Linked DNA regions of Aliamphritea hakodatensis. The protein of the gene in region 1 interacts with the protein of each later gene in a pairwise test. Links are inferred from orthologs where the notes say so. Each region holds a gene or a part of one and is shown in the gene's direction. Other genes may lie near its edges. The genes, in order: topA and PCI15_RS14100.

What was found.
Region 2: the proteins of topA (region 1) and PCI15_RS14100 interact in binary tests that used the Escherichia coli proteins (3 or more experiments, as listed by UniProt). The link is inferred for Aliamphritea hakodatensis from one-to-one orthologs.

What each region holds. Positions count from the first base shown.
Region 1 is NZ_AP025281.1:1,890,376-1,902,927, forward strand. What follows is about bases 4,143-7,328. They hold topA (type I DNA topoisomerase), read left to right. Parts: upstream 4,143-4,464; coding sequence 4,465-7,128; downstream 7,129-7,328. Other genes in these bases: PCI15_RS08630 (DNA topoisomerase I), read right to left, coding at 4,143-4,262; PCI15_RS08640 (DUF6586 family protein), read left to right, coding at 7,211-7,328. Also shown: PCI15_RS08605 (transglycosylase SLT domain-containing protein), read right to left, coding at 1-171; PCI15_RS08610 (ATP-binding cassette domain-containing protein), read left to right, coding at 373-2,262; PCI15_RS08615 (universal stress protein), read right to left, coding at 2,285-2,725; PCI15_RS08620 (hypothetical protein), read left to right, coding at 2,846-3,352; PCI15_RS08625 (DUF1653 domain-containing protein), read left to right, coding at 3,352-3,573; more of PCI15_RS08630, read right to left, coding at 3,570-4,142; more of PCI15_RS08640, read left to right, coding at 7,329-7,708; PCI15_RS08645 (hypothetical protein), read left to right, coding at 7,736-7,993; PCI15_RS08650 (cell division inhibitor SulA), read right to left, coding at 8,056-8,529; transcriptional repressor LexA, read right to left, coding at 8,534-9,136; ATP-dependent DNA helicase DinG, read left to right, coding at 9,234-11,390; ATP-dependent RNA helicase RhlB, read left to right, coding at 11,698-12,552. UniProt on the Escherichia coli protein: Releases the supercoiling and torsional tension of DNA, which is introduced during the DNA replication and transcription, by transiently cleaving and rejoining one strand of the DNA duplex.
Region 2 is NZ_AP025281.1:3,052,427-3,064,785, forward strand. What follows is about bases 3,585-6,577. They hold PCI15_RS14100 (YigZ family protein), read left to right. Parts: upstream 3,585-4,773; coding sequence 4,774-5,382; downstream 5,383-6,577. Other genes in these bases: PCI15_RS14095 (cation diffusion facilitator family transporter), read left to right, coding at 3,620-4,777; PCI15_RS14105 (GGDEF domain-containing protein), read left to right, coding at 5,780-6,577. Also shown: PCI15_RS14080 (hypothetical protein), read left to right, coding at 1-55; mqo (malate dehydrogenase (quinone)), read right to left, coding at 131-1,633; PCI15_RS14090 (bile acid:sodium symporter family protein), read right to left, coding at 2,140-3,078; more of PCI15_RS14105, read left to right, coding at 6,578-6,802; gorA (glutathione-disulfide reductase), read right to left, coding at 6,875-8,230; xthA (exodeoxyribonuclease III), read left to right, coding at 8,510-9,319; PCI15_RS14120 (DUF1989 domain-containing protein), read left to right, coding at 9,683-12,058; PCI15_RS14125 (ABC transporter substrate-binding protein), read left to right, coding at 12,126-12,359.

The sequences.
Region 1 (12,552 bases):
GATTGAATCAAGTTTGCCGAACTCGGATGCTTTGATGGATTGCTTGGCATCTTGATATAGCTGACGTTGCTGGTCGAGGGTTGTGGCGGAGACTTGGCTACAGAACAGCCCTAAACTCAGACCAATTACACTGAAAAAATGATTGCGATAAAACTTTTGCCTGGCCAGCATGGTTAACAATCCTTGCCGATAATATAACGATGTATCGAGTGTCTACGAAGCCCCTGTAAGATGCAAGCGACGTGTTGTAGCAACACTGGATGTCCTTTTCTCTGAGGTCGCTAATATAGCAGTTTATGAGCACACTGCAGGGATGTTTAATTTATTTTTTTCAGTAGAATAGGCGCCTGATTTTATACAGGTGGACGATTAATGGCGTTAATCAGACTAGAAAAAGTTTCCGTTGCCTTTGGTGATAAACATTTACTTGATCAGGTGGATTTCCAGCTGGAGAGAGGCGAGCGGGTTGCACTGGTCGGGCTAAATGGTGCCGGTAAGTCAACCTTGCTGAAAGTGATTGCCCGTCATCAGGCGACCGACGACGGAGAGCTGTGGCAGGACGGCGGTGCAGTTATTGCTGAATTACCTCAGGCGCTGCCTGCCGCGGATGAACGAAAGGTACGGGATGTCATTGCTGAAGGTCTGGGTGATGCCTATCAGCTGGTTTTACGTTATCACGAGCTGGCCGGTCAGTTTGATGATGCAGCAATGAATGAAATGACCCGTCTGCAGCATCAGATTGAAGAAGTGGATGGCTGGCAGCTCGAGCTGCGCATTGAGCAGATTCTGGAGCGGCTGGGGCTGGATGGCGATGTGCTGATGTCTTCCCTGTCTGGCGGATGGCGCCGCCGGGCGGCACTGGGTGCTGCGCTGGTGCAGTCGCCGGATTTGCTGTTGCTGGATGAGCCGACCAACCACCTGGATATTGAAACCATCGAGTGGCTTGAAAAACAGTTGCTTGAGTTTAAAGGCGGTGTGTTGTTTATCTCGCACGACCGTTCGCTGGTGGAGCGTCTGGCAACCCGGATTATTGAGCTGGACCGGGGCACACTGACCTCTTTCCCGGGCAGTTATCAGGCGTATCTTGATCAGAAAGAAAAGCTGCTGGAAGAAGAAGCCCGCCACAACGCGCTGTTTGATAAAAAACTGGCGGAAGAAGAAAAATGGATCCGTCAGGGAATTAAAGCGCGCCGGACCCGTAACGAAGGTCGGGTACGCGCCCTGAAAGCGCTGCGTGTCGAACGTTCTGAACGGCGTAACCGGCAGGGTAAAGCGAAGTTTAATCTGGAACAGGCGGACCGTTCAGGCAAGCTGGTGGTTGAGGTTTCAGATGTGTGCCAGAGCTTCAAAGGTGCACCCGTGGTTAAGGATTTCTCCGTCCGGATGCAGCGTGGGGACCGTATAGGTTTAATCGGCCCGAATGGTGTGGGCAAGAGTACATTGCTGAAAATCCTGTTGGGTGAGCTGACACCGGACAGCGGTGAAGTACGTCAGGGCTCAAATCTTGAAGTTGCTTACTTTGACCAGCTGCGTGGGCAGCTTAAGCCGGAACAAACCATTATTGATAATATTTCTGAAGGGCGGGAGAGCATTACCATTAATGGTAAGTCCCGTCACATTATCAGTTACCTGGGGGACTTTCTGTTCACCCCTGAACGTGCCAGAACGCCGGTTAAAGCGCTGTCAGGGGGCGAGTGTAACCGGGTCATGCTGGCGAAGCTGTTTTCTCAGCCGGCTAACCTGCTGGTACTTGATGAGCCGACCAACGATCTGGATATTGAAACCCTTGAACTGCTTGAAGAAATTCTCATGGATTTCAGTGGCACATTACTGCTGGTGAGTCACGACCGTGCGTTTCTGGATAATGTAGTTACTTCAACACTGGTGTTTGAAGGCAACGGCCATATCCAGGAATATGTCGGTGGGTATCAGGACTGGTTGCGACAGCGACCTGATCCTGCGAAGCAACAGCCTGTTCCGCAAAAGACGGTTGAAGAAGCGCCGGCAGAGGTGGCTAAACCGCCGGCAGAAAAGCAGAAAAAACTCAGCTATAAGTTACAGCGCGAGCTTGATCAGTTACCGGAACAGCTTGAGCTTGCAGAAGCAGAGCTGGCACGGTTGCATGAAGTCTCCAGTGCCGGTGATTTTTATAGCGGTGACCGTGATGAAGTGGCTAAAACGCTTGAGGCGTTGCAGCAGCAGGAAGCTGAAGTCGAGCGTTTAATGGAGCGCTGGGTTGAGCTTGAAGCAATGCAGGGCTGATTCAGCCCTGCATTACTGAGCGTTACTCTTCCTCAGCCAGCCGGATGGCCAGGACGTCACAGTTAGCGCCGTGCAGGACGCCGTTTGCGGTGGAGCCCAGCAGCAATGCAAGGCCCTGACGGCCATGGCTACCGACAACAATCAGGTCGCAGTTTGTTTCTTCGGCTATACGGTGAATTTCACTCTCTGTATGGCCGCTGACGATATGCTGATGCTTGATGGGATAGTCCAGGGCCGCGCTGAATTTACGGATTTTTTCCTGAGCGTGCTCATCCAATTGTTCCTGGATAGCGGTGAGGTCCATGGGGACGTCGCCACCGTAGGCAAAACTCAGGGGCTCTATCACATGGATCAGTGACAGATCAGATTGGCAGCTTTGCGCAATGATGCGTACTTTTTCCACCAGTTGGTGGGATGCTTCAGACAGGTCTACAGCAAGCAGAATATGGTTATAAATGCTCATATGTTTTGATTCCCTGTTGTTTCCTGTATCTCAGAATAGCATAAGAGAAATATTGTAAAACATGAGAGATGTCAAATATCTAGGCGGTTTTTTGTAGCTTTTTTAAGGAGAGTGCAGATAATGAAATGGGCGATTATTATCCTCGTCATGATGTCGCTGGTGGGCTCGATGATGTGGGTCATGCCAAGTCAGCGGCAACGTTTTCAGGCGCAGCTGCGGCAGTTGGCAATGCGAAAAGGTTTTAATGTTCAGGTGGCAAAGGTGAATCCGCCACGGGCCAGTGGACAGGTTGAGCAGGAAAGTTTCAATTCGCCGGTTTACCGCTTGCCCCGGACAAATATTTCCCGTCAGGAGCGTGAAACGTTTGTACACTGGCAGGTATATAAACAAACGGCGCTGGCAGCGGAGGGGTTACCTGAAGGCTGGTGTTGGGGAGAAGGTGAGCGTCAGTTGTCGGCCGGTCAGTTAGGTCTGTTGCTGGAGCTGATTGCGCGTTTGCCCGAAGGTGTTGTTGCCATTGAATCCGACCCGGTGCACCTGAGTGTGTTCTGGGATGAGCGTGGTGAGTTAGAAGACCTGGACCGTATTCAGGATGCAATGAAATCAGTTACTGAGGAAAAATTTTAATGTCAGAGTCAGTCACGTTACAGCCCGGTAAGTATCGTCACTATAAAGGGGCGGAATACGAAGTTATCAGTGTTGCCCGGCATTCTGAAACAGAAGAATATCTGGTGGTCTACCGGCAGTGTTATGGCGATGAATCCCTGTGGGTACGCCCGTATGGAATGTTTACAGAAACGGTGACAGTTGATGGCAAAACCGTACCCCGTTTTGCTTTTGAGGGTTAGCCGGAGACTTCACTTGGGTTTTTAGTTGTTTCCGGTGGGTTACGGGCCGCAGTGATAAATTTATCGAGTTTTTCCAGGCGGTCTTTTTTCTTTTTCTGGGGTACGCTGGTCTTGGTTATGATGGCTTTGGCGTGTTTAAAGTGAGACAGGGCAATCAGATGATCCTCCTGCTCCAGATAATCATTGCCCTGCTGAATGTGGGCATCCGCAAACACGCAGACATGCAGCCAGTACAAATCGTGCTGATAATGGCGTACCTGCGTGGGGGTCAGCATGCGCATTTTTGCCATTTCAACAAAAATCTGTTCAGCATGACTGATAAATAACTGGGCCCGTTTCAGGGCTTTGTCACTGCTGAAGTTTCCGGGTGCGACCTGAGTGTTGTCGTTGGTATCTTTAAGGTTGCTGATTTCTGCCAGCAGGTCAGAATCCGGTGCCAGCCGGGAAATTTCTTCGATCATGTGAGTGACGAACAGGCTAAGCTTATCGATAATTTCTTTACGGCAGCTGGCTTCCCGCAGTACGGTAATCGTGTTCAGCGCCAGCTCAGATTTACGGCGCAGCTCTCTCAGGCGCTTGATACGGGCTTCTTCACGCTGCTCCCGGGAGGCGATAAAGTGGTTGATACAAATGGCAACAAAACCAATTGAGGCAACAGTCAGTAAGATAATCAGGTTGTCTTGAAGCATATTCTCAGGTAGTTGTAATTATATGCGAATAAAGAGTGTCGCTATTGTACCTGCCAAATCATGATCTGGCATATACCCTGTTGAAATAGATTTTAATAATTGAACCTGTAATTTTAATCAGAAGCTTGACCCTTTAGGTTTGAGACATTATATATGCACGCTGATTTGAGTTGCTGATTATATCCTCTAAGGATTTTTGTATATGGGTAAGTCCCTCGTTATTGTGGAGTCTCCGGCGAAAGCCAAGACGATTAACAAATATTTAGGTAACGATTTTGTCGTTAAATCCAGTGTGGGGCATATACGTGATTTGCCTACCAGCGGTTCAGCGAGTGCGTCTAAATCTGATCCCAAAGAGCGGGCCAGACAGGCCGCACTTACCCGTAAAATGTCACCTGAAGAAAAGGTGAAACATAAAGCTAAAAAGGCTAAAACCCAATTGATTGCGCGCATGGGGGTGGATCCGGAAAAGGACTGGCTGGCGCAATATGAGATATTGCCGGGCAAAGAAAAAGTTGTAGACGAACTGAAACGTCTGGCGAAAAATGCTGACACCATCTATCTCGCGACCGATTTGGACCGAGAGGGTGAAGCGATTGCGTGGCACTTGCGTGAAGCGATTGGCGGAGAAGATGACCGTTACCGCCGGGTGGTATTTAACGAGATTACCAAAAAATCCATTCAGGAAGCGTTTAAGCAGCCAAGCGAGCTGGATATGAGCCGGGTAAATGCTCAGCAGGCGCGGCGTTTTCTGGACCGGGTTGTGGGGTATATGGTCTCGCCACTGCTGTGGGAGAAGGTTGCCCGTGGTCTGTCTGCCGGACGTGTACAGTCGGTGGTAGTGCGCCTGGTGGTTGAGCGCGAGCAGGAAATCCGCAGTTTTATTCCGGAAGAGTTCTGGGAGATGCATCTTGATGCAAGTTCCGGGGCGAAAGAGGCCCTGCGTCTGCAGGTTAATAAATATCAGGACAAAGCTTACCGGCCGACCAGTGAGACAGAGAGCGATCAGTATAAGGCGCTGATCGGCCAGTCACCGCTGGAAGTTGCTCAGCGTCAGGACCGGCCAACCAGCAGTAAACCTTCTGCACCGTTTATCACTTCGACATTACAGCAGGCGGCGAGTACGCGGCTGAATTTTGGTGTAAAGAAAACCATGATGATGGCTCAGCGACTCTATGAGGCGGGCTACATCACTTATATGCGTACGGACTCGACCAATCTGAGTACTGAGGCTGTTGCTGCCTGCCGGGATTATATTCAGGACAGCTACGGTGATAAGTATTTACCTGAGGCACCGAACCGTTATAGCAGTAAAGAAGGCGCGCAGGAAGCACACGAAGCGATTCGTCCTTCGGATGTGACGGTTGAGGCTACATCCCTGAAAAGCATGGAGCGGGATGCTGAGCGCCTCTATGAGCTTATCCGTCGTCAGTTTATTGCATGTCAGATGATGCCTGCGCTGTACACCAGTACACGCATTACGGTTAAGGCCGGTGAGTTTGAACTGTCTACAAAGGGCCGGATCCTGCGCTTTGACGGCTATACCCGGGTGCTGTCAAAAGCAAAAGCAGATGACGATATTATTTTGCCGGACGTACAGCAGGGTGACACCCTGAAGCTGGAAAAGATTGAACCCAAACAGCACTTCACTAAACCCTCGCCACGATATACTGAAGCGTCGCTGGTGAAAGAACTTGAGAAGCGCGGTATTGGCCGCCCATCGACCTATGTGCCTATTATTTCGACCATACAGGACCGTGGTTACGTTGAGTCACAGAATCGTCGTTTTTATGCCCAGAAGATGGGTGACATTGTTACTGAGCGGCTGGTAGAGAACTTTACTGATCTGATGGATTACAGTTTCACAGCCCGTATGGAAGAAGCGCTGGATGATATTGCCAGTGGCGAAGCGGATTGGAAGGTATTGCTGAATCAGTTTTACAACGGTTTTGTAAACCGTTTGGAAATTGCTCAGCAACCTGAAGGCGGCATGCGGCCTAACTCGCCGACTGCAACTGATATTCCGTGTACGACCTGCGGCCGTGAAATGATGATCCGGACAGGTACTACCGGGGTCTTTTTAGGCTGTTCCGGCTATGCGCTGCCACCAAAAGAGCGCTGTAAGTCGACAATGAATCTGATTCACGGCGATGAAGTCGTCAGTGTTGACGGTGATGATGAAGAAGAATCCCGCATTCTGATTAATAAACACCGTTGCAAGATTTGTGATACGGCAATGGACAGCTATCTGATTGATGAGCAGCGTAAATTGCATATCTGCGGCAATAACCCGGATTGCAGTGGCTTTGAGGTCGAAAAAGGCAGCTACAAGATTAAAGGCTATGACGGCCCGGTTATCGACTGTGATAAATGTGGCGCGGAAATGCAGCTGAAAACCGGTCGGTTCGGTAAGTTCTTTGGCTGTACCGCTGAGGGCTGTAAAAATACCCGTAAACTGCTGAAGAGTGGTGAAGCTGCACCGCCGAAGATGGACCCGGTACCTATGCCTGAGCTGGCCTGTGACAAGGTTGAGGACACCTACGTATTGCGTGACGGCGCGTCCGGTTTGTTCCTGGCTGCCAGCCAGTTCCCGCGGAAACGGGAAACCCGCGCGCCAAAGATCAGTGAGTTGTTGCCGCACCAGAAAGAAATTGATCCGAAGTACAGCTTCCTGTTCAGTGCACCGGTTCAGGATGATGAGGGTAACCCGAGTATTGTCCGTTACAGCCGGAAAACCAAAGAGCAGTATGTGATGACTGAAGTAGAGGGTAAGGCGACGGGCTGGCGGGCTTTTTATCAGGGTAATAGCTGGGTAGTTGAAGCCGCGAAGGCAAAGCCAAAGGCTAAAGCGAAAGCTAAGAAGTAAGGGTCTACACTTAGGGTTGATGGCCACGGCTTTTGCTGTGGCCATTGATGTGTAGTATTTCTTTTTTTTGGCAGGTACCTGTATGTCTCTGAGTGGTTTGAGTCTGACAAATCAGCGACTGTATTTTGCAAAACTGCAGTTGCAGCAATATAGCGCGCTGGCTGACGGTGAGTCAGAGCCTGCGCGGCAGGCACAGTATGAGTCTGTTGTATTTCATCTGATACAGGCTTACCGGTCATTTCTGCGTGAATTGGCAGAGGCCCAGAATGTCCCGTTATCAGCTGATACAGGCAGTGCTGTTGTCTTACTTGAAGGATGTTCTGCGGACTTTGTATCACCGGAACTGCAGGAGCTGGCGATGCTTGAAACAGAAATCGCCTCCTGGCTGGCGCAGATGCAACGGACATTTGTACAGCTTTCTGCTTTGGGTGGAGACAGTCATGAAACCGGTGTAGTGCATCATTCTGAGATCAGTTTAACGATGCTGACTGATGATGACCGGCAATCCAGTCTCACATTGTGGCTGGAAGCATTGTCTTCAGTTATACAGCGCTTACGCGCTGTATCTCAGGAATGGTAATTCATTTTTTAAGATAGAGTTTTATTGATGGCTGAGTTGTTTCTGGAAATTGTTGAGCTTGAGAGTGGTGAAGTTGTACTGCGTGAAATGGAGTCCGATGATGTGCCTGTGATGCGGGTCAGCTTCTCGGATGATATGAAAAAGCGCCTGCAGGATCAGCATCTTGATGTGGCGAAGGTGATGCTGAGTGCCGGCATTCACATGGCTGCAGAAATACAGAATAAGGCTGCTGAAGCACAGGAGCTTAAAAGTGCGGAAGATGAGAAACCGCCGGTTTTGCACTGAGCAGTTAACGATCATAAAAAAAGCGCCACAGGGCGCTTTTTTTATGGCGGATAAAAACTGTTTTATGAGGCTATGCGGTCCCGGATCACAATGCCGTGGCTGGCGCCGTGTTCAGCTGCATTTTCCAGGCCGTTTAGTTGCTCATTGCTGAGCATTCCGGGCCAGGTGATTACCGCGTGGCAGGTGCCTGCTTTCAGGGCCTGGCATGCCAGATCATAAGTTGTGTGGCTGGCGTCGGGTTGTAACAGCATGATCTTGTTAAGATCAATGCCGGCAGCCGAAAGCAGTGCTTTGGGCAGGCTGCTTGGCGGTGCAATCCAGGCAAACCAGCGATCGTCGCGGCTTAACTGAGCAAGCAAAGGCAGTAACATCGTTAACTGATCAAAATCATTGTTTTGCATAACAATTTCAGTGATTTTGCCAGCAAGAGCGGGCATCGGCTGAGATACCTGTTCAGTTAACATGCTGTCAGAAGGGCGAATCAGGGGAATATTCGCGTTCTGAGTGGGTTGAGTTACCAGTTCTGCCTGCATCATGTCGTTATCCTCTTCTAATCACGCCTACGCCAAGGCCTTCAATAGACAATTCCTGTTCTTCCAGGTTGATCACAATCGGGTCAAATTCTTCGTTTTCAGCAATCAGGTACACTAAGTTGCCATCTTTTCTGAAGCGTTTAACGGTAACGTCATCTTCGATACGGGCGACAACGATTTCTCCGTTTTTTGCCTGTTTGCACTGATGTACGGCAAGCAGGTCACCGTCCATAATGCCAACATTCTTCATGCTGGTGCCCCGTACCCGCAGGAGATAGTCCGCTGGCGGGTGAAAGAAGTCTGCAGCAATGGTGCAGCGGTCTTCAACGTGTTGCTGAGCCAGTATCGGGTTACCTGCGGCGACCTGTCCGACGACAGGCAGGCCTGCAGCTTCCTGTTCAAGGTCGGGAATACGGATACCCCGTGATGTGCCAGGTATCATTTCGATTGCGCCTTTACGCGCCAGCGCCTTGAGGTGTTCTTCTGCAGCATTAGCAGATTTAAACCCCAGTTCCCGGGCAATGTCTGCACGGGTTGGCGGATAGCCGGTGGTTGCAATGTAATGTTTTATACATTCAAGAACATCGGTTTGTCGTTGTGTTAGTTTCATGATGATCTCTGTGTTTTTATCCAGTGCCTGTAACTATATACAGTATTTTGCTTTTGTAAACATTTTTTATGTTTATATATCCAGTGTTATTGATAGAATGGCCGCCATTCATACAGACGGATTGATTGACGTGCTGACCGACGATCTTAAAAAACAGATACAGACTGCTTACAGTAAGTTTTTAGCCAGCCGTGGCTTAAAAGCCCGTGCCGGTCAGAAGCGGATGATCGCAGAAGTGGCTAAAGTCATTGGTAATATCCCTGTTGACGATAAAGCTCAGCGCCTGGGGGAAAATCACGTCTGTGTTGTAGAGGCGGGAACCGGGACGGGCAAAACGATCGGCTATTTGCTGGCGGCAATTCCGGTTGCCAAGGCTTTAAAGAAGAAGATTATTCTGTCTACCGCCACCGTGGCCCTTCAGGAACAGTTACTGCACAAAGATTTGCCTGAAGTACTTGAACATACTGAATTGTCGATGAGTTTTACCCTTGCAAAAGGGCGGGGCCGCTATCTTTGTATTAACAAGGTTGAGCAACACCTGGATTCAAGTGCTTCAACCGGTCAGATCGCACTGTATGAAGATGAACAGGCGATGCGGCTGGACCCGGAAACGGAGACTTTTTACAAGCACCTGCTTAATGAGTACGCGTCGGGCCGCTGGGACGGTGACCGGGATAATCTTACCGAAGAGATCGAAGATGCCCGCTGGGGACCCTTAACCAGTGACCATTTACAGTGTACTAACCGCCGCTGTACCAACTTCAGTGCCTGCAGCTTTTTTAAGGCACGGCGGGATCTGGATCAGGTTGAATGCGTGATTGCTAATCACGATATTGTTCTGGCGGATCTCTCTCTGGGGGGCGGGGCTATCCTGCCTGATCCCGGTGAAGCGATATATATTTTCGATGAGGGGCATCATCTGGCGCCCAAGGCCAGTAATCATTTTGCGTTCAGTTTGCGGATCAAGTCATCGTCGCGCTGGCTCAATACCCTTCCCAAGCAACATGCTCAGATGCTGGAACAGCTCGGTCATCCGGGTGTGATGTCTCAGTATGTTGAGCAAACGTTACGTCCTGGCGAAGATTTAAAAATTCTGCTTGAACAGATCCATGAGCTGGTGAAGCCGCTGATGGTCAATGCTGAAAATGGCCGGATACGTGACCGTTACCGCTTTGCCGGTGGTGAAGTCCCTGAAGAGTTAAGGCTGATGTTCAAAGATTCTGAGCATCTGGCTGCCCGGCTGTTAACCCGTCATGAAATGTTACTGGACCTTTTCCGTGAGGCGCTGGACGGTGAGGTGGGTGACATTGATAAACAACTGGCTGAGCAGTGGTATCCGAGGCTTGGGCTTATGGTGTCGCGCTTTCAGTCCATTACCGGTCTGTCGAAAAGTTTTTTCCGGGCTGATGAGCTGAAAGAAAGCCCCACAGCCCGCTGGGTCAATCTGGTAGAGTCGGGTATCGGTCAGGATTTTGAATTTCACAGTGCACCGGTGTCTGCTGCGCATATGCTGCAACAGCATTTGTGGCAAAACTGTTTTGCTGCTGTTGTTACATCCGCGACCCTGACAGCACTGGGGCGATTTGACCGGGTGCTTGATGATCTGGGGCTGCCGCCTGACACCCCGAGTCATAGTTTGCTGAGCCCGTTTGATCATTATAATGCGGCTGAGCTTTATATCCCGGCGATGAATGCCGAGGCCAGTGATCCGGACGCACATACCCAGGCGGTGTGTGACTTCCTGAACAGTGAGCTCGACAGTAAAGCGGCTACGCTGGTGTTATTTACTTCCTGGCGCCAAATGCGCACAGTGCTTGCCTCGCTGGACGAAAAGCTCAACAATAGTGTGCTGTCACAGGGTGATTACAGTAAAAATGAAATACTGAAGCGTCATCGCAGCCGTATTGATGACGGTGAGGGCAGTATTATTTTTGGTTTGGCCTCCTTCACTGAGGGGGTTGATCTGCCAGGGAAGTACCTGACGGAGGTTATCATCACCAAGCTGCCGTTCAGTGTGCCGGATGACCCCGTTGATGCGACCATGGCAGAATGGATTGAAAACAAAGGCGGTAATGCCTTTATGGAGTGGTCTGTTCCGATGGCTTCGGTGCGCCTGACGCAGGCCGCCGGCCGGTTATTACGGACCGAACAGGATACCGGCAGAATCGTTCTGCTGGACCGGCGAGTAGTAAGCCGGCGCTATGGGCGGCAATTATTAGATGCCTTGCCGCCTTTTCGGCGTACCGTTGGCTAATGCCTGACGGTAACGTCTTTCGATGAGTTCCGGGCTTTGTAAGGTATGCGCTTCTTAAGTGGAAAAGAGAAAGTGAAGAGTATGCAGCATAGCCGGCGGAATAATATAAGTATTTGAATACATAGGTACTAACTTGATAAAAAATTTGTTTCGTAAGGTGAATAAGTCACCGGAATCAGCAGAGGCACAGCCGCAGGCTGCAGCCGTTACGTCTCAGGAAAAGTCGACTGAAGCCAAAACAAAGTCAAAGCCAAAGGTAAAATCCAAACCGCGGCAGCCAAAGGCGAAGCCACCGGTTTCGTGGTCTGTGGATCAGTTTCAGGTGGAGCCTGAGGAGGGTAAACAGCGTTTTCACGACTTTAATTTGCCAGATGATGTGATGCATGCCATTGCTGATCTTGAGTTTAAGTACTGTTCTGCCATTCAGGCGGCAACGCTGAACCAGTCTCTGGCCGGTAACGATATGATCGGCAAGGCGCAGACAGGCACGGGTAAAACCGCCGCGTTTCTGATCAGTATTATTACTGACCTGATTGACTTTCCGCTTGAGCATAAGCGTGCCCGGGGTGTTCCGCGGGCGCTGATCATTGCACCGACCCGTGAATTAACCTTGCAGATCGCTTCGGATGCTGAACAGTTGTCCAAATACTGTGATCTGAGTGTTGTTTCGCTGGTGGGCGGAATGGATTACGACAAACAGCGTAAACAGCTGGCAGCCCGTCCGGTGGATATTCTGGTTGCTACTCCCGGCCGTCTGATCGATTTTGTGCGCAGTTCTGATGTGGATCTGGGGGATGTTGAGGTGATGGTTCTGGATGAGGCCGACCGGATGCTTAGCATGGGCTTTATTCCTGATGTCCGCACTATCATCCGTCATACGCCGCGCAAAGGCGACAGGCAGACGCTGTTGTACAGTGCGACCTTTACTGACGACATTATGAACCTTGCCAAGCAGTGGACGGTCGATGCGCAGGTGATTGAAATTGAACCGGAAAAAAGAAGTACAGATTCTGTCACTCAGCAGGTCTATCTGGTTTCCCGTCAGGAGAAATATACCCTTCTTCGTAACTTTATGCGGGCCAATCAGCTGGAGCGGGTAATTGTGTTTGGTAACCGCCGTGACGAAACCCGCCGGCTGGCTGAGCGCCTGCAGAAAGACGGT
Region 2 (12,359 bases), 1.2 Mb from region 1 along the record:
CCAGATCCGGCTTAAACCCAAAGCTACCCACTACATCCGCCTGGTATTTGAATAACCCCGTAAAGAAAACGGCAGGCGAAAAAAAACCGCAGCTCTGGCTGCGGTTTTTTTAATACATCAGCAAAAGGACTTACGCCTCTTCAGCACCGTACTGATCATCAATTTTCAGCACAGACAGAGTACGCTTACGTACCCGGCGCAACAGCTCATCATCCGCTACCAGATCTTCGCCGTATGACTCAACCATCTGCTTCAGCTTTGCCTGCCACTCAGGGGTAGCAATCTGCTCAGGGAAACAGCGACGGATTACATCAATCATGGTCATAGTTGCTGTAGATGCCCCCGGAGACGCCCCCAACAGCGCAGCCAACCGGCCATCTGCCGAGGAAATAACCTCAGTACCAAATTCCAGCTTACCCTTGCCCTTGTCATCTTTCTTGATGATCTGGACCCGCTGACCGGCGTAAGACAACTCCCAGTCTTCGTCTTTAGCGTCCGGGAAGAAACGGCGTAACGCATCCACACGGTCACTGTGAGACTGCATCACCTCACTGATCAGATAACGGGTCAGATCCATATTCTTGGCGCCCACCGACATCATTGGCTTAAGGTTATTCAGCCGAACACTCAGTGGCATATCCAGTACTGAGCCTTCTTTCAGGAACTTAGTGGTAAAACCGGCAAAAGGCCCGAACAGCAGCGCCCGCTCACCGTCAATCACCCGGCTGTCCAGATGCGGGACAGACATCGGCGGCGCGCCGATCGGTGCCTGACCATAAACCTTGGCCATGTGCTGCTCAACAATTTCCGGCTTGTTACAGACCAGCCACTGACCACTTACCGGGAATCCGCCATAGCCGTCACCTTCACTGATACCGGATTTCTGCAGCAGCGGTAACGCACCGCCGCCAGCCCCCAGGAAGACAAACTTAGCCCGCAGCTTAGTTTCTTTACCCTTCAGAGACTTAAGTTCAACCCGCCAGTCGCCGTCACTGTACTGGGAAAGGTCTTCAACCGCATGGCCCAGCAATAACTCAAAGTTATCCTGTTTCTGCAGATAATCCACCATGTTACGGGCCAGAGAGCCGAAGTTAACATCGGTACCGTAGCGCACCCGGGTAGCTGCCACCGGTTGATCAACCGGACGACTCTGCATCACCAGCGGCATCCACTCAGTCAGTACTGCCGGATCTTCGGAATATTCCATATCGGCAAACTGAGCACGCTGGCTCAGGGCCGCATAACGCTTACGCAGGAACGCAACATTCTCTTCACCCCACACCAGGCTCTGATGGGGTACGTTGCTGATGAACTGTTCAGGATCAGGCAGGCACCCCTGCTCAACCAGATAAGACCAGAATTGCAGGCTGGCTTCAAAAGACGCGTTAATGTTAAAAGCTTTATCAGTACTGACACTGCCGTCATCCTGCAACGCTGTGTAGTTCAGCTCACAGTATGCTGCATGGCCCGTACCGGCATTATTCATTGCATCGGTACTTTCATTCGCCACGTGGTCAAGACGCTCTACCATGGCAATCTTCATGGAAGGATCGAGCTGTTTAAGCAGCACACCCAACGTGGTGCTCATCGCACCGGCACCCACCAGTAATACATCAACAGTTTTCGAGGTCATAAATCTCCGCCATTTAAACCTGGACATTAACGCTGCTATCAACACTGCACCGCAACAAATCAGCAGGACCGAAATCCAGCCAGCGGCAACAGCACTGAGTAAAGAGCTTCTGCAGTTTAGTTGCTGCAGCATCCATCTGGGTAAATGAACCAGCTTTCGTTATTAACGAAGCTGAATTACCGCCCGGGATGGAATTTGTGGCGCTGATTATACTGATTATGACCAAAAAAGCTTGTGGCACCGGATAATAAAATACTATCCCTTAGGCGGATACTCCCACTAAGGTCTATACAATAATATGCTTTGACAGGAATCCTCACGCTGCACCTGCAAAATCACCGGAAGCCGTTTTCGAAACAGCAATCTTCACCATCAGCCCGTCTGTCAGGCGCCTGCAAAAGCACCTGACCTGATAACCCTAGTGCAAATTCAGCCAACCGCCAGAACTTTACAGCCACTGATACCGGTAAAACACACCGCGGCGCAAATCAAAAACAATCCCCAGCCTAACGCAACACCGGTGAACGGTGCCCGGAATGCCCCGGCAGATTTCGCCAGATGATCAGCCCAAGGGCCGGTACCTGCATCAGAATGCCATACAGGAGAACGGCGGCGGACATATCCGGGTTCTGCAGAATCACCGCCGTTATCACCAACCCGGTGCCCGCATTCTGGATCCCCGTCTCGATGGCCAGCGTCAGCGCCCGGGGCGTCCCCACACCTGACCACCTGCCGGCCATAAATGCCAGCAGCATTGCGCCGGTCGCCAGGGTTAAAACCGCCGGCGCAAGCACCGGCAGCAGTTGCATCAGCCCCTGCATCTGAGCAACCGTCAGCGCCGTCACCACCAGCAACATAATCAGCGCAGCGGCCGCTTTGATCCAGCGCCGTGACCGGATACAGAATTCAGTTTGCCAGTGGCGTAACAGCATCCCCAGAATCACCGGCAACACACCGATTGCCAGTAACTTGGCAATTGTCGGCCCCACCGGAAGATCAATGGCTGCACCGCCCGGCTGCAACTGCTGCAGGGTAAACACACTCAGCACCGGTAAGGTAAAGGGGATAATCAGCCCGGAGATGACCGTCAGACTGACCGACAATGCCGTATCCGCCCGGCACAGCAAACACATAAGATTAGACGTGGCGCCTCCCGGTGCGAAGGTAACAATCATCAGCCCGGCGGCCAGAACAGCCGGGAGGGCGAATAACGTCACAACAGCTAAACCCAGCAAAGGTAGCAGCACTAACTGTAACAGCGCTCCCAGCACCAGTACGCCCGGCCGGGACAGTAACACCCTGAAATCTTTCACCGACAGTGACATCCCCACCGCAAACATCACGGCAAAGAGCCCCAGGGGCAGGAAAATGGCAACTGTATCCGGGCTATTCATTGGCAGGTCTGTACTCCGTTGCAGACAGGTTTCAGAAGTTTTCGCCATCATAGGCCTTAGCTGCTCCGGATAATATAACCGCCGCCTATCCGTTAGTCGTATAAACGGCTGAAAAAACACCCGGATAACAGCCTGTTTTTTCTGCCTTTACCTGGGTCACAGAAAACCTTTAACAGGCGAGAAATTTTTTCCCCAGCCTGCACCAAACCCCGGCAGCACATGGCCTGAAAAGATCTACTCACATATCTTGTGGATAACGCTGTGGGTAGCCATTCAAAAACCCGCCGACAGCCCCATAACCGTGCTGATACACACAAACTGATCACTTTTTAACCATATGTTTTAGCGTATATTTTTCAATAAGTTACAAACTTCAAAATGGATATTTCCTGACTAAAGCGGTATTTTTCCCACACTATATTGCAAAACCGCGTCAGCTCTGTGACAGAGCCAAGTCAACCCGAAAAGCGTACTTTTCTGATATTTTTTTTACTGCTTTTTGATCCGGAAGCTGGAGCACGTCAGCCAGACACATTAGTATGCCTCCTCCGTATTCAGACGAAGCTGCCCGATAACAGCTATTATTCAGATTATGACCCCGCAATCAGAAGCACAGAAAATCACCCTGATCGGCGCTGTTCTCGATGCCCTGCTGGGTGCCCTGAAGATCGTTATAGGCAGCATTGCCCACTCCAGTGCACTGGTCGCTGACGGCATCCATTCCCTTTCAGATCTGCTGACCGACTTTATGGTCATCGTCATTCTGAAGTATTCCCATCAGGAACCGGACAAAGAACACCCCTGGGGTCATGCCCGGTTCGAAACACTGGGGACAATTATTCTCGGCGGCCTGCTGATTCTGGTGGCCGGTGCCATTGCTTATGACAGCCTGCACACCCTGATCAGCGGCAATCAGCTGCTCATTCCTGAGTGGCCAACGCTGCTGGTAGCCGCGATATCTGTCATCGCCAAAGAAGCGATCTTCCGCTATACCCTGGCGATCGGACAAAAGCTGAAGTCTGACCTGCTCATTGCCAACGCCTGGCACAGCCGTACAGACGCCCTTTCATCCATCATCGTATTTGTGGGCATTGCCGGCGCCATGAGCGGCTTTGCCTGGCTGGATGCAGTTGCCGCCATACTGGTGGGCTTTATTGTTGCCAAAATAGGCATTGAGCTGAGCTGGAAATGTGTTCAGGAGTTACTCGACACCGCTTTACCGGAAGAAGATGTCCAGGCCTACACCGACGAAATCATGCAGGTTGAGGGCATCCTCAGTGTTCACAACTTTAAAAGCCGGCGGATGGCCAGCCATATCCTGCTGGAGGTTCACCTGCAGATAGCGCCCTATCTGAGCGCATCAGAGGGACATTTTATCGGTGATATGGCGGTATACCGTCTGCGGGCCCGTTTTCCCGACATAAAGCACGTAATCTTCCATATTGATACCTATGATGATGAAGCAGAGAACTATTGCCAGGTGCTGCCCAACCGGGTAGAAATCAGCCGCTGTCTGTTCGCTATTCTGGACCGGCATGATGCAACGGAGCTGAAAATTCACCGCCTCAGTCTGCATTATCACACCGACGCCATTGAAATTGACCTGCAGCTCAATCATCCGGACACTGTGACGTACGACCTGCCAGACCTGCAACAGCAACTGAACACTGAACTGAGCAAACACGCCTGGTTTGGCCATCTTAACCTGCTGGTACGCCATACCGACAGCAACGATCAAGTACTGAAATGAAGACCTACCTGCGCCCCAGCGCTGCTGTAAGCAGTGAAATCATTATCAAGCACAGTCGGTTTATCTGTTATATCGCGCCAGTTAATAGCCGGGCAGAAGCAGACGCCTTTATCGACAGCATTCGCCGCCAGCACCCCAAGGCCAACCATAACTGCTGGAGCTATGTGGCAGGCTATCCTGAAGATCCGCAACAGTGGAACTGCAGTGATGACGGTGAACCTAAAGGCACTGCCGGCCAGCCTATGCTTAACATTCTGCGGCACTCCGGGATGGGGCAGATCTGCGCCGTGGTCACCCGTTACTTTGGTGGCGTAAAACTGGGCACCGGCGGGCTGGTCCGGGCTTATGGCCAGAGCCTGAATGAAAGTATCCGCCTGCTGGAAACCGAAGAGGTTATTCCCCAGTCGACGATCAGCCTGAGTGCCGGTTATGACCTGACCGGTGATCTGGAACAGCTGATTGTCCGCTTCAGCATTCAGGTGGACGAACGGCTCTTTGAAGAACAGCTGGTTATTCACGGCCGGATAGAAGTTCAGCAACTGGATGATTTTAAGCAGGCGCTGCAGCCGATTCAGCACAAAGTGACCCTCTCAACCGGCGAATAGTCCGCCCGGCTGCCAGCGAATAACCTCCGCCGGCAGCTCCCATGGCCCCTTCAGCGGCAGCCTGTCCCAGCACCGGACTGTGATTTGCAGCACGTTTACAACCCAGTGACTTAAAGTCCTGCCTGACAGAGATAAGTGTCTGTTCTGTATCAGTTATTCATTTTTAAATTGTTCAAACAGCCCACATTAACCTATAGTCTTATTTCAGTATTGCTTCACCTCATGCGAGGATCACAAAAATAGCGCACCCGGGCTTTAAAACAGTTGTTTAATTATTTTCAATAAACTATAAAGTTCCGCCAAATCAAGCCGATAGATAACTACTGAGTAGAAAATCAGGTTCATGTTTGATTGTTGTACTTGTTGATATAACGATTGCACTCGCAGAAGAGGTCGTATGAAGTTCGCAGATAATCCAAATCAGGCTGCAGAATGCCTCCGTCAGGCCATCCCTCTGATGGTCAAATACAGCATCCCGCCCAACCCGCTGAATTATTCACTCTGGTATGCCTATGTTTCCAACGTCATTCCGGGGCTCAACACCCAGATGGACAAGGCGCTGGAAACTTACGGTACCTGCCCGAGTATTGTCAGTGAACAAATGTTTCGTGATTTCCTCATTAAAGAAGAAATCGATAACGCTGAAGACCTGCAGACCGCTCTGATGGCCGTTATGGGCAGCCTGGAAAATGAAGCCAGCAGCACCATCCAGAATACCGAAGCCTTCAATGATGTTCTGGAAGACAGCCTGCAGGCTTTACAGGCCAGCCATTTCATTGACCAGGACGAAAACGTTGCCGGAATCATTGAAAAACTGACGGCAAACACCCAGGCAATGAGCGAAACCACCAAACAGTTCCAGAGCAAGATCGACGAAGCTCAGGCTGAGATTGCCACCCTCAAGCAGGAGCTGGAGAAATCCCGTCAGGATGCCAGCGTGGACGCCCTTACCGGTCTGTTCAACCGCCGTGTATTCGATATGGAATTCAGCCAGATTGCCAGCAGTCAGGACGCCAAAGTCACGCTGGTGATGATCGACATTGATCACTTCAAGAAATTTAATGACACCTATGGCCACCTGATGGGCGACAAAGTCCTGCAGTACGTGGGTAAAATGGTTAAAGAGCTGTGCCTGCCGCCGCTGTTACCGGTCCGTTTTGGCGGCGAAGAATTTGCTGTCCTGTTGCCGGGTAAAGATACCGCTGCGGCGGCTAAACTGGCCGAAACCATCCGCGGTAAAATCAAAGCGATCCGGATCAAACAGAAGAAGTCCGGCGAAGTCATCAGCTCAATTACATCGTCATTCGGCGTTGCCGGGCTGATCCCGGGTGAAACCCCGGAAGCCTGCATAAGCCGCGCCGATGCAGCCCTTTACCAGGCTAAGGCCAACGGACGCGATCAGGTACAGCTGGCTGGCTGACCACCACCCTGCGACTGCTTACGAAAAAAAACGCGCCATCCGGCGCGTTTTTTTATACCCGGTGAAAGCCTTTTATTTAGCCGGCTCACGCATGGTTACAAACTCTTCAGCAGAGGTTGGGTGAATACCAATAGTAGAGTCAAATACTGCTTTGGTCGCACCGGCTTTCAGCGCGACCGCCATGCCCTGAATGATTTCACCGGCATCTGCACCCACCATGTGAATGCCCAGCACCTTATCGGTATCACGGTCCACCAGCATCTTCATGAAGGTCTTCTCATCACTGCCACTCAGCGTATGCTTCATCGCCCGGAAAGATGACTTGTAAACATCCACATTGGTGTACTGTTCACGGGCCTGCTCTTCCGAGAGACCGACAGTGCCGATATTTGGCTGGCAGAATACCGCCGTAGCAATCAGGTTGTAGTCCACCTTCTGATCCTGACCGCCGAACAGATTACGCACCAGCGCCATCCCTTCAGCCAGGGCAACCGGCGTCAGTTGCACCCGGTCAATCACATCACCGATCGCATAAATTGACGGCTCGCTGGTTTCGAAATTGTCGTTCACCACAATCGCGCCGTTCTTCTGCTGTTCAACATTCACCGTTTCCAGACCCAGATCGGTAACATTAGGTACCCGGCCGGTCGCGTACAGAATGGTATCCGCTTCCAGAACCGAGCCATCGGTCATATGCGCCAGCAGGCTGCCGTCAGCCTGTTTTTCAATCTTGCTGATATTGTTGTTGAAGCGCAGGTTAACATTCTTCTTGGCAACTTCTTCAGCGGTGAAACGGCGTACTTCTTCGTCAAAACCGCGCAGGAACATATCACCGCGGTAAATCAGAGATGTTTCAGCCCCCAGACCGGCAAAGATACCGGCAAACTCAACCGCGATGTAACCGCCGCCCACCACCAGTGCACGTTTCGGAAATTCATCCAGATAGAATACTTCATTAGATGTAATCGCATGTTCGCTACCCTCAAACTCTGGGACGAACGGCCAGCCGCCGGTGGCGATCAGAATACGCTCAGCGGTATAGGTCTGCCCGGATACTTCAACCGCGTTCGGACCGGTAATCCGCGCGCGGCCTTCAATAAGGTTCACGCCGGCATTTTTCAGCATGTTGCGGTAAATACCGTTAAGACGCTCAATTTCCTTTGTCTTGTTATCACGCAGGGTCGGCCAGTCAAAGCCATTCGCTTTCACATCCCAGCCGAAGCCCGCTGCATTTTCAAAATCTTCATGGTAGTGGGAACCGTAAACAAACAGTTTCTTCGGTACACAACCCACATTGACACAGGTACCGCCCATGTAGCGGTCCTCAGCCATCCCTACTTTTACACCCATGGCAGCTGCCATACGTCCGGCACGTACACCGCCTGAACCGGCACCAATTACAAACAGATCAAAATCAAACTCTGCCACAATTATTCCTCTTTTCTGTTACGCCACGTACTGCGCTGCGAATATCAATCAAAACCGCGACAACCTGCGGTCATATAAAGACGCTAATCTACCTGTTTGGACGACTAACTGCCAATAAAGATAATCAACAATACTTATAGCAATCACTTATAAACATCCATTTTAAGAATTACCAAAAGCTATAAACAAAACTTCCCGTTTACCCGCGTGCCAGGCGATTGATCTTTAGCGGTGCGCAGAGTAACTTAGGGCCTTTCGATTCAGCCTTACGGAATTACAATGAAACTCATCTCTTTCAACATCAACGGCTTGCGTGCACGTCCTCATCAGATCAAAGCCCTCATCGACAAGCACCAGCCAGACGTTATCGGCATTCAGGAAATTAAAGTACATAACGAAGAATTTCCGGTAGAGATGATCACCGACCTGGGTTACCACGTTGAATTCCATGGCCAGAAAGGCCATTACGGTGTTTGCCTGATTTCCAAACAGCCACCGGTCAGCATTCAGATGGGCTTTGCCACCGATGATGAAGACGCTCAGCGCCGTATGATTATTGGCGAATACAACATCGACGGCGAAACCGTTACCGTCCTTAACGGCTACTTCCCGCAGGGCGAAAATATTGCCCACGAGACCAAATACCCGGCCAAGCGTAAATTTTATGCCGACCTGCAGATCCACCTGAATGAACACTGCTCCCCGGACGCCAATGTCTGCGTCATGGGTGACCTGAATATTTCCAGTGAAGATATCGATATCGGCATCGGCGAGCCAAATCGCAAACGCTGGCTGAAAACAGGTAAAGCCAGTTTCCAGCCTGAAGAACGGGAATGGCTGGCCACCCTGCTGGGCTGGGGCTTGCAGGACACCTTCCGTAAACTCCATCCGACCGAAGATGCCCTGTTCAGCTGGTTCGATTACCGCAGCCGTGGCTTCGAGGCAGAACCGAAACGCGGCCTGCGCATTGATGCAGTCCTGGTGACAAAACCACTGTATGAACGCTGCACCGATGCAAACATCGACTATGATATCCGCGGTATGGAAAAACCGTCAGATCACGCACCTATCTGGGCCGAGTTCAGCTAACCGGCCGGAATAGCCATCAGATCTAAGAAGGATACCCGCGGGTATCCTTTTTTATTTCCTCCTCGCCACGGCCTGTTTTTCTGCCTTTTCACTGCCCTCCCCCCGGAACGGCCTCCCTCCCCCCCTCCCCGGCAGCCGGCGCAGGCAGCCCGCTGACAAAGCAAAATGTAACAGTTACACCGGCAAACCGATAAAGAGTCTGCTCCGCCGTCTGTATAAATTTTCACCTGTTTTTTAGCCCCAGGGCTTGCAAAGAGTCAAAACCGGGATTAAGTTAAATACAAATGTAACCGGTTACATTTAATCAGAATGACTAAATGCAGCTATTAATCATCCACACAACCTGATGACAAGAGCCCTGCCATGGCTGATGCAACGACACTTATCTGGGAACCTTCACGGGGCGGGCTGGACACCACCGCCCTGTATCCCGGCTTTCCACAACCGGACACTCAGGAAACCCTGCAACTTAATCCCGGAGGCTGCCACTGGATCAGCCTGCGCAAAGGTGACCTGCTGTCACTGAACGCCAGCCTGACCGACAGCACCCTGCTGTTCTCAGCACTGACCACCGGTGATGCTTCTCCCGGAAGCCTCAGTACCGTCAACTATCAGCCCGAATTTATGCAATCTATGCCAGCAGCAGACCAGCCTGCTGAGCAATTTAATTCGCTGGCTATACAACCCCGGTTGCAAGCGCGACAACTGGCGTTACAGGACCTCAGCTTCCGGATACTGAACCGGGATATGCTGGCAAACGCCGAGCTCCCCCTGATTATTCAGGCGGCGCAGGATTACTGCCTGCTCATTGCTCTTTCTGCCACCAGCAGCCAACTGGTAGACGGCAGTGAACAGCCCCGCTCGGTTACCCATATCAGTATCCAGCGATCTGAAACCGACAGCGATCAGCCACTGCCGGAGCCACTGGGGCCGGTTCGGGATGAGTTCCGCATCCCCCGTGCCACCGCCAAAGCCTACACCGTTAAGAAAGGCGAATACATTCAGATCATCGATGTGGAAGGCCGCCAGTGCTCCGACTTTATGGCCATGAACTCAGCCGCACTGGCTGAAGGCAGAGAACGCTTTATTGATTCCACCGTCAGCCGCTCGCTGGCGGCCGGTGCCTACCCCCAGCCAGGGCTGCATGACAAATTTTATGATCAGGACATGAAGCCCCTGCTGGCGGTGGTGCAGGATACCGCCGGCCGTCATGACACATTCGCACTGGCCTGCACCGAATTCGGCTATGCAGAACGGGGCTTTCCCGGCCATATCAACTGCTCCGACAATATATCTGCCGCCTATGCTCCCTACGGCATTCAATCCCGCCGGGCCTGGCCGGCCATTAACTTCTTCTTTAACTCCTGGATTGATCCTGACAGCCACCGGCTTGGCTCCGATGAATCCTGGTCCCGGCCCGGGGATTATGTACTGATGCAGGCCCTCACTGACCTCACCTGCGTCAGCACTGCCTGCCCGGACGATATCGACCCGATCAACGGCTGGAACCCGACTGAGATACACATACGCATATACCGTCCGGATGCGGCCATTCCCCGCTCTGTTGCTTACCGATCCTTACCGGAGTCGACCCCGTTTATGAGTACCGAAACCCCTTTTCATCCGCGTACCAGCGCACTGACCAAGCGTTTCCATAATGCCCGTAATTACTGGCTACCCCAGGCATTTGACAGTACCGGCAGCATCGCCGAATACTGGAACTGCCGCAACAATGTCACCGTTCAGGACATGTCCAACCTGCGTAAGCTGGACATCTACGGGCCGGACGCCGAACGGCTGTTACAACTGGCCCTGACCCGGGACATCAGCCGGCTGTCCGTTCACCGTGGCTACTATGCCCTGCTCTGCTCAGACCAGGGCGCAGTCATTGATGACGGCACCCTGTTCCGGCTGGCACCGCAGCTGTTCCGCTGGTGCTGTGGCAGCGACGAATCCGCCCGGCAGCTGGAAAGCCTCGCCCGGGAAAATAACCTTAAAGTCTGGATCAGGGATCTGACCCTCAAGCTTTGCAACCTTGCCATCCAGGGCCCGAAAAGCCGCGAACTGCTGCAACGGCTGGTGTTCACCCAGCCAGCCCAGCCGGAACTGAACAACATTAAATGGTTCGGCTGTGCCGTTGCCCGCACCCATGACCGTGACGGCATCCCATTCATGCTCACCCGCAGTGGCTTTACCGGTGAACTGGGGTATGAACTGTTCTGTGATCACCGTGACGCGGTCGCCCTGTGGGATGCGGTATTTGCTGCCGGTGAAGGTCTCGGCGTCAGCCCGATGGGCGGTGACGCACTGGAAATGCTCAGAATCGAAGCGGCCCTGATGATCAGCGGTGCCGAATTCGGCGGAGATACCGAACCGGACGAAGCTGGCCTGGGATTTGCCATCGACATGCGCAACACCGAATTCGCCGGCCGTGCGGCCATTGAACGAAACCGCCAGGCGCCGCGCAAACAGCTGGTCGGCCTGAAAATACAGGGGGACGAACTGCCCCAGCACGGCGATCACATTTTCCTTGAACGCCAGCCCGTGGGCACGATCACCAGCGCCACCCGGTCACCGGAGCTGCAACAGGTTATCGCCATGGCAAGAGTCGCCACTGAACTGGCGGTCCCCGGCACCCCGCTTGAAATCGGCCGGCTCGACGGCCACATGAAACGTCTCAGTGCAACGGTCTGTGAGTTGCCGTTCATTGATCCGCAACGTCATAAAGCAAGGCAGTAACCGGCTTTTGTCCGGCAATGCCTTAAGTAGCGAACACCCACACCAACAATAACAACCGGAGTGAAACATGAAATCTTTACGTCAACCTCTGCTGATCGCCCTCAGTGCTTCAGGCCTGCTTTTCAGTCAGGCCCATGCGACGGATAAAATCACCGTCGGCGAACCCAGCTGGCCGGGCGCCAAAATTATCGCTAACGTGATTCAGGTCGTTGCCAGTGAAAAGCTTGGTGCTGAAGTCGGCCTGGCCCCGGGGGCTAACGCCGCGATTTACGCCGGTATGGATAAAGGCCGGGGGGATATC